2 regions of the Virgibacillus sp. genome follow, and region 2 is predicted to be linked to the other one. Evidence: riboswitches for the same ligand, from Rfam matches in the RefSeq annotation. Region 2 holds a riboswitch; the other holds the start of a gene.
The links. Region 2 has a riboswitch for thiamine pyrophosphate ahead of tenA (thiaminase II). Riboswitches for the same ligand answer to the same signal wherever they lie in the genome.

Region 1 (8,304 bases), on a different contig from region 2:
TCGAGCTACATTGGATAAGTCATGGTTTGTATTAAAAAGAGCCGTCATTATTGCTGCACCAGCATCCGTTATTACTTGGATTTTAGCGAATATTTTCGTTGGTGATCAAAGTGTTCTTGAACATTTTGCTGGGTTTTTAGACCCTTTTGCACAGGCGATTGGCTTGGATGGTTTTATTTTAACGGCATTTATTTTAGGCTTTCCTGCAAATGAAATCGTCCTGCCGATTCTTTTAATGGGATATCTTGCAACAGGATCGATGATCGAAGTGGATAACTTAAACGATTTAAAACAAATATTTCTTGACCATGGATGGACGTGGTTAACAGCGCTTAATATGATGCTATTTTCTTTATTGCATTATCCTTGTGGTACAACCATGTTCAACATTTGGAAAGAAACAAAAAGTGTAAAATGGACGTCGGCCGCCTTTATATTACCTACTACTATCGCCATTGTCGTCACATTCGTTATTGCACAAGTCGTAAAAGGCTTTGGCTGGGTATAGACTCTATACTTGTTCGATTATAGATTTCGATATAGACTTCTTTTAAAAAGGTTCACAGATCAAAACTGCCTATATATGTAGGCAGTTTTTTCCTTCATTTAAAGGTTGTTCTATATGAAACACAGCATTAATCCTGTTCATGCAAGTTGGCCAAAAATGATTCCATCTTTTTCCTGTCATCTCTTAAGTCGCATTCAATTATTCAATAACGAAGCAACAATGTCAGGGGGCTTATCTTTTAAGCTCCAATATAACGCTGATATAACTTTTTAGCTTGATCTACGTCACTTACTCCGTGAATTAATGTTCGACCATCTTTAAACACAACAAAACGGTTTTTTTTAATCGTAAAAATTAATAATTCCCCATTATCTTTCATCGAATCTGAAAACGGTTTTAACTGTTTCGCTAAGGAAGGAATAGACAATTTATTGGTTTGTGCAGGGCGTACTTGCACCGTGTCCCTTCCGCAAAGAACGGCTGTCTGTATTCCTTGTTGTTTCATTAAAAATGGGTACGTTGCCTTCGTTGAGCAAGACGGACAATGCGGATTGATTAACGAACTTACATTCACTGATACATGCTTTCGTTCCCAAACATCAAAATTAAGCAGTTCTTGCGACATTTCGTGTCCGGTTAAATATTTCAAGCATTCTGCCGTTTGATATGCCGCGGTAATTTGAACAGCCGGAGCAATCACTCCCACCGTATCACAGGTTCTCCCTTGCTGCGGAATTTGATCAATTAAACATTGTAGACAAGGCGATTTTCCAGGCATAATGGCTAAAACAATGCCATAACTCGTTAAACAACCTCCATATACCCAAGGTACACGCCATTTGGCACAAGCATCATTAATAATAAACCGCGTATTGAAATTATCCGTTCCATCAATTACAAAATCAGCATACTCCATGAGTGCTTCTGCGGTTTCGGCTGCAAATTCTTCAACAACCCCTTCAATCCTAATGGATCCGTTAATTGCTTGTAACCGCCTAGATGCCGCTTTAGCTTTCGTATGAGCGTGCGCTGCATCTTCTTCTGTAAACAACTGTTGTCTACTTAAATTACTCCACTCCACATAATCGCGGTCAATGATGGTGATTTTCCCAACACCAGCACGAGCTAACATTTCCCCATTTGCACTTCCTAATGCACCAGCTCCAACAATAACGACATGCTTATTAGCTAGTTTTTGTTGGCCCTCTGTTCCAATTGGAGCAAATAACTCTTGTCGTGAATAACGCTGTTTTATCATTCTATCATCGCCGTATCTGGACTACTTTTGGTTGCATATGTTTTTTTCGGTATTCTTCCTGCTTCATAACTTAATCGCCCTGATTCAACCGCAAGTTTCATCGCCTTTGCCATTTTAACCGGATCATCCGCTCCAGATACAGCCGTATTTAATAATATTCCGTCAGCGCCTAATTCCATGGCATAACTAGCATCACTTGCTGCTCCAATCCCCGCATCAACAATAACAGGAACATTCGATTGCTCAATAATAAATTGCAAATTTAGCGGATTTATTACTCCTTGCCCAGAGCCAATTGGAGAAGCGCCAGGCATGATTGCGTGTACACCAGCTTCTTCTAACTGTCTTGCTAATACGACATCATCCGATGTGTACGTTAAAACGGTAAAACCTTCCTCAAGTAACAGCTTAGATGCTTTCATTGTTTCAAATGGGTCTGGTAATAATGTTTTATCACATCCAATTATCTCTACCTTAATCATATCACAGAGTTCAGATGCTTTTGCTAAACGTGCGATCCGCACTGCTTCTTCTGCCGTTTTAGCTCCAGCTGTATTCGGCAATAAGGTATATTTCTTTAAATCTAATTCTTCCAATAAATTTGGTTCTTTTGTGTCAAAAATATTCATTCTTCTAACAGCAAAGGTTAGAATTTCTGCTTTTGATATATTTACGGCTTCTTTTTGTACTTGGAAACTTGGATATTTTCCCGTACCTAACAATAATCTAGATGCAAATGTTCGCTCTCCGATTTGTAACATTGGTTAACCTCCTCCTACAAAATGAACAATTTCAATTCTATCTCCGTCTTCCAAAATCGTCTGTGGATAATCTTTTTTGCCAATAATTTCTTTATTTTTTTCTACTGCTGCTACTTTTTCTTGTATGTCATAAGCTTCCAACAAATCAAGCATTGTCATCGTCTCTTTGGCAAAATGCAATGTCTCTCCATTCACATGCAGTTCCATACCATATCCTCCTCTCTTTTTTAACAATATAGAAAACGATAAAGCTATGGAATCATCATTCTAGCAAAATGTAGACTCCCCATAAAAAAACTTGACCAGAAGCTAGTTTTTTATAAAATACATCTTCGCCTTAATAGTGCGTATCTTCGGAAATATTTTTCTGGTTTTAGCTATTAACCATCGCTAAACGCTGGGGAGACACTAGGTTTTCTATAACTTTTTGGTTTTGATTCATTATTAGGTCACCAATTAATTGCGCAGTAGCAGGCGCCAACAATACCCCATTTCGATAATGCCCAGTAGCATAATAAAGACCTGGTAAGGAAGGATGCTCTCCAATAACAGGTATCCCATCTTCTGTTCCAGGTCGCACACCTGTTAAAAAAGAATCTATCCTAGCATTTCGAAAAGATGGAAAAATAGTATTAAAATGTGTTAGCAAAGATTCAATTCCTCCCACAGAAACATAGGACGATTGATTATAGCGTTCGGAAGTTGCGCCAATAACATAGCGACCATCTCGTTTTGGTACAAGGTAAAAATCCTTACAAAAGAGTGTCTGTTTTAACTGAATACCGCTAGAAATAACTGATAAACATTCCCCCTTTACTGGTATCATTGGATTAACTAGCCCCATTGCTGTAAACCATCGCCCACTCTCAGCCCCTGTGGCAATTACTACGCGCTCAGCTGTTATCAAACCTTCATCTGTATCCAAGTGAAAAGTTTTGGCTACGTGGTTTATGTTCCACACATGGCAATCCTCTCTCACCTTGCCACCTTTTGCGATAGCCCCCTGTTTAAAAGCTTCACAAACTCGTGAGGGTTCCACATGCCCATCCGTCTCCATGTAAATGCCAGCAATCGCTTCTTTACCTAACGTGGGAAACCATGCTTTCAGTTGCCTTGGGTCCACCCATTCTAAATTCGGGAAAGCTTGTCGCTTTAATTCCATTGCTTGTTTTTCCTGTTCATAAAAAGCAAGCTCCACCATGCCTCCAGAAGCTAACTGAATATCGATAGATGTTAGTTGATACAATTCCCAATTTAATTCCTGATACATATCTCTACTAGATTGACAAAATTTATAAAACTCATTTGCATTACTATTCTCCGTATGTACACCTAACATTCCGGCGGCTGCATTTGTCGCCTTTCTTCCACTTTGCTGTTTTTCAACAACAAGGGTAGTTACATTATTTTTATTTAAGTGATACGAAATAGCATGACCAATAATTCCACCGCCAACAACGACAACTTCATAATGATCCTTCAATTTTCTCTACCTCCTTACGTAGGCTCATAGCAGCTGTCTTTGGACAAGATGCACTAAAAATCCCCGACATGACAGCAACACCTGTTACCCCAATATCTTTAAAGTCGGATACTCTATCTCCTGTAATCCCACCAATTGCAATGACTGGAATTGTAATTGCATGAATGATCTGTTCCAATTGGTATAATCCTCTTGGTTTTATACCTGGTTTACTATCTGTTTGATAAATATGTCCAAACATCACATAGTCAGCCCCATTATTTTCAGCATATTTTGCCGCTTCCAAAGAGTGAACAGAACGCCCCACTCTTAAAGAGGGAAATAAGCGCTTTATCTCCCCTATATTTGTGCAGTATTCAGGCATATGCAATTGATTTACTCCCGTTAAAAACGGAATTTTAACATGCGTATGAACACAAAGTACTTCTTTTGGAGCACCGCTGTTTATTAATTCCTGCACAAATTGCGAATATTCAAATCTCGATTTCTGTTTTTCTCTTAAAATGATGTGATCTACGAAAGGAGCAATTGCTAGTATTGTATTGATTAATTTTGTCTCTTCCGTTTCTCCATTCGTTACCGCATATAATTGCATTAGGTCCCCTCCCATTCGTTTAAACAGTTTTATGGAGAAATTGAAGTCTTTTTATACAACACATCTTGACATGAAAAGCGAATGCTTTTCATGAAAGGTAGAACAAAAAATGTCACTTTCTCCAACATCGGAAAAAGTGACATGTATGCACATATATAGAAGTAAGACTATGTACAGTAAAATAGCCTTACAGTCACTTTCCTCCGCTGGTTTGTTAGCCAGTTCAGGTTCAAAGAGTCCCAACGTTGTACGTTGATCTCAGCCATTAAAAATGGCACCCCTAGCGATTTCAAATATTCATCATTTTTATTATCTTCTACCTTACAGCACATAAAACCATATGTCCAGCAATTTCCTTCCATTACCTTTAAGGTACATAAAACTTCTGTTCAAGACTGGAAACATGTCTAATAACTCTAAGTGTCAAATCCTCGAGCTACTATTTAGTATTATATTTCTACTAAATTCACTTTAGGGATTAACAATGAAATCAATGTAAAAAATTAAAACAATATTTCTTATACATATATAGGTATAAAACTATTCATCTTGTAACTTCTCTGTTATACTAATCTCAAATTGAGCAATTAGGGGGATGAAAAATGAGTAAAGATTTAATTGAACAATTTGCGTTGAATCGTAACATGCTGTTTATGGAGCTAGATAAACTAGATGAATCACTAATTGACGAACAATTAGACGAACTAAATAATACGGTACATTGGCATATCGGACATATTTTAACTGTCGCGGAGCAATTTCTATTTGGTTTCCCAAACCAAACAAAGCATTTACCAGAGGAATTTATTTCTCTATTTGGAAACGGTACAAAACCTGCTGATTGGCCAGAAAATGTCCCATCCCTTGCAGAATTAAGAGAAAAACTGCAAGAACAAATGGAGCGTGCTATGAAACTGGACACGGAATATTTTGCTATCCCATTGGAAAAACCTTTTCTAGGGCAAGATACAATCGGCGGACTAGCAAAAGTTGCTACATTCCATGAAGCCCATCATACTGGTCAGTTACATACGATTCATTTAATCGCTGCAAAAAGAAAATAACTTGCACTTGTAGGGGGATTAGGGAGTTTTCCCCCTACGATTTCTCTCAAGAAGACCCATTAATTTTTGTAAGCTTATTTTTTCCTTTTCTCTACCTCTTCTTCACATAAAAATCATCAAAAATTATTCTCTACAGTAGTTGGTAACCGTATTTATCCAGCACCCACACCGGAAGTTCCATTCGCGATGTCATGAACGGATCAACAATTTGGCAAATTTTTAAATCTGCTCCCACAGATAGAAACATTGCTGCTTCATGCGCTTCCATTTTCAGTACATTCACAAGAAAAGTATGCATATGTTTCGTTGCTTGTTTAGAAGCTTCATCTAGCGTTTCACGAGACGCTATCGTCATCACATGTTTGTCATCAGCTAAAAACGGAAGTGGATAAGGTTGTCCTTTAATCAAGCTAACTTTAACTGTAATTTCAGCAGCAATCTCTAATCCACAAATAACTACCTCACCATCTCCCATAACTGCGTGTACATCTCCCATTGCCAAAAGAGCCCCTTCTACATTTACCGGTAAATAAAGGGAAGATCCTATTCCAATTCGTTTACAATCCATATTTCCACCGTGATCTTTTGGCGTTCCTGTTGGCACATCTTCATCAAGTGGAGCAGTTCCAATAACCCCAATCATAGGTTTTATCGGTAAATGTAAAGTTTCATTAAAAATAGCTTTCCCATCATTTATCGGAATAATTTTTGTTTTTTCATCAGTAAAACTACCTGCTAAAGCCCCCATTTCTGGCGTGATGGACATTACGCCTTGGTTAGCGATTTGAATATCCAATATATCCACTTTTAATGTATCTCCTAGTCTGGCGTCTTCTACAAACAACGGTCCTGTCGCTGGATTAATTTTATCCCACCCGACTGTGTGGAATAAATCGTCTTCGCTTTTCATTTCATTACTAAAACAATCGTACGTTTCAAATAGAATTGTTTCTTCTGAAAAAACTGTTTCAACAGGCTTGTTCTTTGGTGACATTGACAAAATATAGTTTTCCTTCGCAATTTTTTTCACTTACGTATACCTCCTAATTCACAGCATCATTTGTGACATCTCTTCTATGTTAGCTATGTTTATTATACTACTATTCACCCCCTCCCTTTCACCCAAATGTTAGCTAGTTGCTCTAATCATTGCTATAATAAACATGGATTTTCTAAACTTGAAGTGCGTTAATAATCAACCTGAAAGATTAATACACGCACTTTCTACAGAAGTTCCGTCTGTGTATTTTCATTACTAACTAAGAACAGTACTAATAAAGTACAAACATTTTACATTCATTTAGGAGGATATACAATGAATCAACTAAAATTAATGATTTTTGATATGGACGGTTTACTATTTGATACGGAACGGATTGCCTTCCAAGCCTTAAAAAAGGCGATGAAAAATGCTGGGTATAACCTAACACTAGACATATACCGTAAGATTATTGGTGCTGGAAACCAAGAAGATGAGAAAATATTAAAAAGCGTATACGGGGAAAAATTTTCCTTTAACCTCATAGTGGAAGACTATCTCTATGAATCTGAGAAAGTATTAAAAAACGATGGCTTAAAAATAATGAAAGGTGTTCCAGAACTTCTCAATATGTTAGATGAACGAAAGATTAAAAAATGTGTTGCCTCTTCTAGTTCATTAGAAACGATTGATCGCTATTTGACGATGACAAATTTGAAAGCTAGATTTGACTTTTATATGAGTGGGGATGAAGTAACACGCGGAAAACCTCATCCTGATATTTTCCTTGAAGCATGTAAGCGCGCAAATGTAACCCCCGAATTGGCAATGGTGCTAGAAGACTCTCCAAATGGTTTAAGAGCTGCTTATCAAGCAGGCATAAATTGTATAGTAGTACCTGATTTAGTCGAACCTGATGAAGAAATGTACATCAAAACGTATCGAGTAGTAGATAGTTTAGTAGAAGTCTGCGATCTACTCACTGCACAAGAATCGGTGTAAAAGATACTGCAGGAATTGCTGTAACGAAATAATAGATAACTGAAATATACGTTACAAATGAACCGAGCTGTCCATATCAAAATCTATTACAAGTTGTCATTTTTCCTTCACATATCCATATTGCGATGGAAGTGTTTACTTGGTACAATTTTGTTAAACTATGTTTTATATTGTTAACAGATGTTAGAAGGGTTTTTGAAGAGTTAAAAGTGGGAAAGAATGTCATGATCTTCATTGTTGGAAGTTTTCTCATCACTTTAGGATCGTTCGTACTACAAAGGTATGATCAGAACCAACCCCTCTGAATCAGGGGATGTAGGTGCTGCTATCATCTAATTACACTCGTGCTCAGCAGACCTCCAACTCTTGAACGGAGAGACAAATTACTTGAATTTGAAGCTCTAAAATAACCTTTTAAACATCAAATATACGTGGGGGTAACAAGACGGGAAGGAAGTTGATGATGAAAAAGTTTATAGGGGTTGCTTTACTAGTATTAGCTGCTTTTCTAACAGCTTGTGGTGGAGCAGAAGAAAAGATTGAACCAAATATGTCAGAAGAAGTAATGGACTTTACGTATACTACGCAAGATAACGAAGAACTTTCCTTAGAGGACTTGAAGGGGAACTATTGGATTGCTGATTTTATTTTTAC
Region 2 (8,304 bases):
GTTATATTTCCATTCATATAGTCACTGAAATACAAAAACAGTCTAAATATATTCTTAGAAAAACTTGGCTTATCGCCAAGCCTTATGGCGAAAGGCGTAGTTTTTCTTATACTATGAACCTTTACACTTTTATACTTTCCTATAGGGAAATTAAAACAGCGTCAACAAGGCAATCTTACTAAGCCTCGTTAACGCTGTTTCTCTTCAATATCCATTTTATCCTATCATCTACTTCTTTTGTTTTGCGCATCCCTACTTTTTCCAGCACGCTTATGGATGGCAAATTTGTAACCAAGCATTCTGCATGAATTTGCTCTACAGAAGCGAAAGCAAAGGCCCAATCTATAAGCGCTCCAACAGTTTCTGTCGCATATCCTTGATTACGAGCATGATCCATGATTCCATACCCAATTTCTACCGATCTTAAATCCAGCATTACCAATCAAAAGTGTATTCTCTTTATTACAAATCAACCACGGTCCCCAGCCAATTGACTTTGATCTTCTTGCAACTTTTCTATGTGTTGATAGATATGGTTACCAACACTTTGCTCTCGTTCTAAAACCATTTTTACGTTTTCCTCTGTACAAGGAACTAATAAAAGTCGTTTCGTTTCAATTTTCATGATTCCCTCCAATAACAACAAAAGGAGCTAAATTACGAATATACAAGTTGCATGACTTCATCTATTAGATGATCAGGTTTTTCTTCCGTCAATTGTTCTCTTTTATGACTCCCCCAAGTCACTCCACATGATGAAATAGCAGCAGCTTTAGCCATTTGTAAGTCATATATAGCATCTCCTACCATAACCGTCTCTTCCTTTTTTAAATGATACTGTTCAACGATGTTTAAAATACCGTCAGGATGCGGTTTATAATGAGATACTTTGTCCGATCCTATAATATCATGAAAATAAGTATCTATGTTTAAACTTTGTAGATTCCGTTTTAGTACATCTGTCTTTTTACTTGATAAAACAAATAACAATTTTTCCTCTAAAACCATTTTATGTAACACTTCTGGTATATTCTTAAAAACGGTTAGTAAATCGCTTTCTAACTGTTTATACTGTTCACGGAAAGTTTGCAATAAAAGCTTATACTCATCTTTCAATAACTCTCGATCTGCCATTTTTTTAAAAGATGTTTCAATTGGGATTCCCATATAGTGTTCGATAGTATTCGCAGACGGTATATGTAGTCGTAACGCTTTAAAAGCATTCTGTGTTGCTAATACACTGCATTGCTTTGAATCTGCCAAGGTTCCATCAAAATCAAATATAATATTTTTATAGTTCAATTTATATACCCCTCTCTTCATCCATAAACCTCAGTTATTTGTTTGCCGTATATTTGTTACTCCCTGGACGTTGCTTTATGTTGTTCCAAGCTTTAATTGCATCTTCCCTACTTTTTCCTTTATTAGCCGGATCTGCAAAAAAGTCACGAATAAATTGATTATATTCAAATTGTGGAGCAATCGTTTTCTTGTATGACGGATCTTTCTTTCGCTCTCCCTCCTCATACCACGCTTGAACAACATCATGATACGTGTTACCGACATTTTCTTTAAAATAGTTTTGAATATACGTAGAGAAGTGAAAATTCGGGATAATTGTTTTAAAAAAAGCCCGCACATGCTGACTACAACGATGATTTTCCGTAATTACAGTATCTAAGCTTAATTCGTCTTTTGTTTTTGCTTTTTTAGTACCGCTTCTTTTTCGGATTGGCTTTTTTACCTCACCTGTACGCAAGAAAGTTTCAATGCGGTCTGTAAGTTCTAATTTCGATCCCGAAGTACGAATGCCATTTTGCTTACAAAATAATTGTAACTCTTCTTTTAACCAATAGTAGTCTTTGAAAGTTTGTACATGAATATCTTTCGTTAATGCTGGTCTCAATTTTCCACCTCCTAACGATTACATCTATTATAGAACATTCGTTGCTTTATATCCACCCGCTATAACAAATACAATTAGTATTAGAACAAAGGCTCGGGGCGCCCGTTTAGCAACGTAGCGAGTGGAGCGAATCAACTGAAGTTTTAGGAATCACGGTGAGGCACGAACCCATGATGACTTATCGTAGGGCGGATTCATGAAGTCGCCTAGTTGCTGGGCGATGGAGCGGGACGTGGCTCATTCGGTTATTTGGTTATCCCATAGCATCAAATTTTTATACTTTCTTATCTCTTGAAAAATAAAGTTGACTTTGTATGACACTATGATATGCTTCAAGTATAGTATTTCTACTAGGGGAGCCCCACTGGCGGCTGAGACAACGACCCTTAGAACCTGATCTGGTTTGTACCAGCGGAGGGAAGTGGAAAACTACTTAACAGCGTTATCTGTTTCATGTTTATATGTATGGACAAAAAGTCCTTTTACACAGATAGGTTGCGTGTATTAAGTATATCCCTTTCTTCCTCGAGCAATGAAAACATGTATGTATGAGGAGGAATTTTTTTATGTCATTTACAGACACATTACGAGAAGTAACCGCAAAGAGTTGGGAGCAAAGTGTAAAACATCCATTTGTAAAAGGGATTGCCAAAGGTGATTTATCCCTAGACATTTTCAAGTATTATATTTTACAAGACATTTATTACTTGAAGCACTATGGAAAAGTCCATGCCTTGGCAGCTACATTAGCTGAAGATTTTCAAGTAACAGCTATGCTAGCTGACAAAGCAAAAGGAACTGCACAAGCAGAGCTAACCGTTCATAAACAGCATGCAGAAATCTTAAACATCACAGATACAGATTGGGATAATTTCAAACCAGCCCCAACTGCTTACGCCTATACATCACACTTATATCGCGCTGCAGCATCTGGAAGCCTAGGTCAAGCTATTGCAGCCATGTTGCCTTGTTATTGGTTATACGCAGATATCGGAAAAACGTACGAAAATGCAAAACCAACCGAAAAAATCTATCAAAATTGGATTGCTACCTATGCAAGTGATTGGTTTCAAGATTCAACCAATGAACAGATTCATTTGCTTAATCAAATTGCATCCGAATCTACGGAGAAGCAAAAAGAAAAGATGAAAGAGCAATTTATCATTGCTAAAGAATACGAGCTTGCCTTCTGGGAGATGTCCTATATAAAGGAAAATTGGTTCTCTGACAGACATTGGCATGAGCTTTCGATGGCTTAAATAAATACAAAATCAGTGAGAGAAACCTATCTTTCACTGATTTTTTAATGTATAGAATTATTCCTCTTCTCCAGAAAATCTGTAAGTTCCAGGTTAATGATTATTTTTTATCATCATGAACATATAGAAAAATTGAACTACAATGGACACAACGAAATTTTTTCTGCATAATAACGATATATCCTAATTTTCAACTTACTACAACATGGATATAGAACAGATAATAATTGTTTATAGCTAGGAATGAATTCACTCTATATCCAGTCAAAACTATATTCTAGCCGAAAATAATTATCTAACATTTATTAATTTTGAAGGAGCGTTAATATGAACACTCTCCCCCTTTTATTAAGAAAACTTGTTACTTCTTACATACTAACTATCTTTATTGCTATCTACTTTGCAATCTTTTATCTATTCCCAATAGAATCAGCTTCCTATTATTTAGAAGTGGACTTTTTAGGGTGGACTTTCATTTATAGCATTTATATTTTTCCTGTACTGCTTTTATATGGAAGTCCTATTTCAATTATAGTAGAGCTCATTCATAAAAAAGGCATCTTTAAAAATAGATGGCTTTACATTCTATTACATAGTTTATTTGGAGGATTTTTCGGTATTATTGTGGTGACTCTTGACTCTTTTCTTTTTAATTGGTTATTCATTTTATTTGGCGCATTTTTGGCATTATTATACGCTGTGATTGATCGCATTCTCTATATAAAAATAAAAAGCAAAAAAGCAATTTGGATTAGTCTATCGTTTCCAGTTATTATATTAGCATTCATGTGGGGTGGTTTTCAATTTGCATCAGAGCCTCTCCCTCCATTTACTGCAGAAGATGCTATAAAATTTGCCTCAGAAGGAGATGAAATGCTAGCAAAATTCCCACAAAAAGAAGGTATTTCTAAAGTGAAAATTGACGGATACCATATAATTCAAGAAACAAAAGCTGAAATTATTGATGATGATACTTATATCCTATATTTTTTTGAAACATGGAGTAAAAATAGTGAAAGCGATTCATTTTCTGTTTCCTATAAGATAGACCGTAATTCTTCAACTTTGCACAACTCAGATTGGAACTATAGCCGTCCATTTGAATATTAAGTCTATCTAGTTTGGTAAATTTAAAGCGTTGGAAAACAGATTTTTTCTAAGAGGACAATAGATAAAGTGAACCTCAATGAGTGGTTTTCTCATCCCCCACTGATGTTAGTACCGCAAGGGTATCACCTAAAGGCAACTGAACGAATCGGGGATTTGGGTGCTGTTATCTCCCACTTAGACTTGATCAACTCACATCTCCAATTTTTGAAGTGGGAGGCTTACAGCACCTTATACTTTTTCTAAATTATTTGAGATAAACGAAAGGATTGCATAATTGCACCTTGTAATGAAATACTTTTTTATAAACTGTTAATTAGTTGCTCCGTTGTCCGTATCGTGGCAAATTCACCATGCAATGTAGCCAGAGATACATTATGTATAGTTTCTGCATCATAATATCTATTATTTTGATCTTTCAATCCAAATGCTGCAGTAGCATCTGAAATCAGATATGTATCAAACCCTAAATTACCACTCATTCTTGCAGTCGTTGATACACAATGCGGTGTAGTCAATCCCGTAATTACAACGGTTGATACTTCATTTGCTTTTAATTGTTCTTCTAAGTTAGTACCAATAAAACTACTGTTTACTTTTTTTGTAATGATAACTTCCCCCTCGATTGGTTCAACTATTTCTTTGATAGCAAAGCCTTTATTCGCCATATGAAATACGGAATGAGGATTATCAGACGTGTGTTGTATGTGAATTACTATCCACTTCTTTTCTCTCCATAATTGTAGTATTTTTCTCATATTATCTTCTGCATCTTGATTATTTCTCTCGCCCCATTTTTTATCATCAAAAGCCTTTTGTACATCGACCAAAAGTAAAGCTTTTTTCTTTTCACACATAAATTTCTCTCCTCCTAATGTTTTATCTACCATTTTTATTCTTATTTTAAATAAAAATTTTACATATTTTACAAAAAAAGATAATTAAAACGACTAGGTAGTGTAGCTACTTTTGAATATCTTCTTGTACATCATTAGGACAATTAAACTGTCGGTTGGGTTTCTATTATTCATTGTACTTCCCCTTCCTTATCTACTTTTAGCCTAATATAATTATTTCAAAATTGCTATCTTTTTTGTAAAAATCTAGGCAGAGTACCTTTATTGCCATAGATGGATCCCTTTATGGTTTAATTTGCAATATCCCCCACCGGCATTCTCCTAACTTATACTTATTGAATACAATAATAAAAACACCCAACAGTTAGTTTAATATCACGCTAACTTCAGGGTGTCCTCATCTATATTGTTACTTTATCATGTAAGAATTCAAGCAAAAGTAAAATGAAATGAACCTATGCACATTCCTTTAAAATACAAATTCCATATTGCTTTAGTTCCTTATGGATCACAGGACTATCAGCTATACCTTGACAATAACTGTATTCTAAGAAAACGGCATACATACTGTTCCATGCAGCCTCTAATTCGGTAAGTAAATCCTTTTGTTCCGTAGTAGTTAACGCTGCTTGTAATTGCTTGAAAATGTCATCAGCATGATCTTCTTCTTTTTTTAAATTTGAGTTTGTTAAAGCATTACGGTAGGCAACTTGGTGAATGCGCTCAACAAAAACGATGTTATTAAATGCCTTTCGTAATATATGCTGCTTAGCATCTTCTGTTTCTTTTTCGTCCGTAAACATATATCCTTCTTGTTCATCACACAGCATTTCTTCTGTTTGCTTCACGTGAAAGAAATTATACATGTCGTTCCATTCATTTACCGAATTAAAACAACCCGATGTTTCTTGAAAAACAGTCAAAGTGCTCGCTTTCATATTGCATCCCTCCATCAAAGTTAAGTTACCTTATTCCTGGCACATGCCTTCTACCGTCATAGATTTTGCATAATTCCAAAAATTATTCATTTGAAAAGTAATTTAGAGAATTATACAATATTTCACCTCACTATAATTAAATTTTCAAAATTAATCTGTACAATTATACTAACATATGTTCGTTTTTTTTGCACAGTTAAACCTCTTAAGATATGAAAGCTTTTTTACCTATACCCACCTTCGTTCATAGGTGGATTTGTTCATCCTTTCATCAACAATTTCTTGATTAACGCCATAAAATAACCGCAGAAAGTCACAAAAGCAAATTCGACTTCCTACGGTTACTATGATGTTTCAAGTTTAGTTAACTATAAGTTAAACACAAAACAAGCATCAACGATTACTTCTATTCTACTTTTTTCATTGCTTTATTACTTGAACCAAATTCTTGGATTTTTTCATGTACTGTTTCCTTCATTGCCTGTTTACTTAACTCCAATAATTTCTTTGGCTCATATACTTCTGGATTTTCTACTAAACTTTGTTGTAGTGCTTCTCTCCAAGCTATATTCATTTCAGTATTAATATTAATCTTAGCATGCCCCAAGCGTATTGATTTTTGCAGTTGGTCTAACGGTATTCCACTTGCTCCATGTAAGACAAGTGGGATTTCAACTTCTTTAGATATTTCAGCCATCTGCTTAAATCCTAGCTTTGGTTCACCAACATACTTCCCATGTACAGAACCTAGTGCAGCGGCAAGCGCATCGACTCTTGTTTTCTCCACAAGCTCTACACATTCTCGTAAATTGGCATAACAAATATTGCCTATTAGACCATCTTCATAACCACCAACCGTACCAATTTCTGCTTCAACGGATACACCATTTACATGTGCATAGTCTACTACTTGCTTCGTATTTTTAATATTCTCAGCAACTGGAAAATGGCTACCATCGTACATCACAGAGCTATATCCAGCGTCAATCGCTTCAAAACATCTTTCTACACTTTGCCCATGATCCAAATGTAATACAACCGGAACAGTAATTTGTTGAACTTCCATTAGATTACGAACCATATCAGAAATTAGTTTGAAACCACCAAGATAATCCACCAATCTATCCGAAGAAGCAATAATAACAGGAGCCTTTGCCTCTTGAGCTGCTTCTAATATAGCTTGTGGCCAAATAAGACCATTTATGTTAAAATGTCCTACAGCATATCCTGCTTGTTTAGCTTGAGGAAGTATATCATTTAATGTTACTAATGCCATGTTCATTTCTCCTATTTAATTTTACAAAGCTTTCTCTTTTACTTTATTTATTCCTTAATACCCTTTCGCCTGCTTCATTGCTTCTTGCTTATTTTGAAATGCCTTATTTATACTTTCCTTTTTAGAAACTTCAGATAAACCGACATTCCACCAACTTCCCTCATAGCCATCTGACATTGTTTTTGGAAGAACTTTAATTTCAATTAATGTAGAATTTGGTTGTTTTTTCGCATCTTCAATAGCTAGTCTCAATTCATCAAGATTACTTATTTTATAGGTCTTAGCGCCGTAACCCTCTGCTACTTTTGCATAGTCTATGTTTAAAATTGTACCAGCTGCTGTTCTAAATTCTGTTCCTTGGTTTGCGCACCCGTTACCCATTTGTAGATTATTAATACAACCAAATCCAGAGTTATCAAATAGAATAATATTAATTTTTTTATTGTATTGAATAGCTGTAACAAGTTCCGAATGTAGCATTAAGAAACTCCCATCACCAACAAAGGCATACACTTCTTTATCTGGTTCGGCTAGACGTGCTCCTAATGCACCAGCAATTTCATACCCCATACAAGAGTAACCATATTCCAAGTGATACGTATTAGGAACGACCGGATTCCATAATCTTTGCATATCTCCTGGTAATGAACCAGCCGCCGAAACAACAATGGCGTCTTCATTAAGCGATTCATTTAATGCAACAAATACTTCTGTTTGCGTTAGTTCTGTCTGTAAAACATTTGCGTATTCGTTTAACTTTTCTTGTGAAAAATGTCCGTCTATTTCAGGAACAAAATCTTTCCGTTTAAATTGAACATTTGCTAAACGCTTTCTTTCATCTAGCCATTCCCTTTTTAATTTTTCTAATTGCGTACCATAATTTGCCTTATATCCTTCTAATAGTGGCGCTAACTCCTTTAGTGTCGCTTTGGCATCACCGACAACTTGAAATGCGTCTAAC

Region 1: it holds a riboswitch for thiamine pyrophosphate, as region 2 does, so the genes downstream of both, HLX49_RS12375 (thiamine phosphate synthase) here and tenA (thiaminase II) in region 2, are expected to answer to the same signal.

What each region holds. Positions count from the first base shown of each region.
Region 1 is NZ_JABXHF010000056.1:7,181-15,484, forward strand. Features, by position in the region: gene HLX49_RS12350 (nucleoside recognition domain-containing protein) at 1-508, shown strand, start outside; gene HLX49_RS12355 (ThiF family adenylyltransferase) at 747-1,766, opposite strand; gene HLX49_RS12360 (thiazole synthase) at 1,763-2,527, opposite strand; gene thiS (sulfur carrier protein ThiS) at 2,531-2,734, opposite strand; gene thiO (glycine oxidase ThiO) at 2,901-4,010, opposite strand; gene HLX49_RS12375 (thiamine phosphate synthase) at 3,994-4,605, opposite strand; TPP riboswitch at 4,787-4,897, opposite strand; gene HLX49_RS12380 (DinB family protein) at 5,208-5,669, shown strand; gene HLX49_RS12385 (acetamidase/formamidase family protein) at 5,800-6,699, opposite strand; gene HLX49_RS12390 (HAD family hydrolase) at 6,985-7,650, shown strand; gene HLX49_RS12395 (SCO family protein) at 8,111-8,304, shown strand, end outside.
Region 2 is NZ_JABXHF010000008.1:16,103-24,406, reverse strand. Features, by position in the region: gene HLX49_RS03005 (GNAT family N-acetyltransferase) at 179-436, opposite strand; gene HLX49_RS03000 (hypothetical protein) at 470-625, opposite strand; gene HLX49_RS02995 (HAD family hydrolase) at 658-1,302, opposite strand; gene HLX49_RS02990 (DUF6434 domain-containing protein) at 1,337-1,906, opposite strand; TPP riboswitch at 2,249-2,343, shown strand; gene tenA (thiaminase II) at 2,473-3,165, shown strand; gene HLX49_RS02980 (hypothetical protein) at 3,616-4,275, shown strand; gene HLX49_RS02975 (cysteine hydrolase family protein) at 4,575-5,129, opposite strand; gene HLX49_RS02970 (hypothetical protein) at 5,585-6,067, opposite strand; gene fba (class II fructose-1,6-bisphosphate aldolase) at 6,474-7,343, opposite strand; gene iolD (3D-(3,5/4)-trihydroxycyclohexane-1,2-dione acylhydrolase (decyclizing)) at 7,398-8,304, opposite strand, start outside.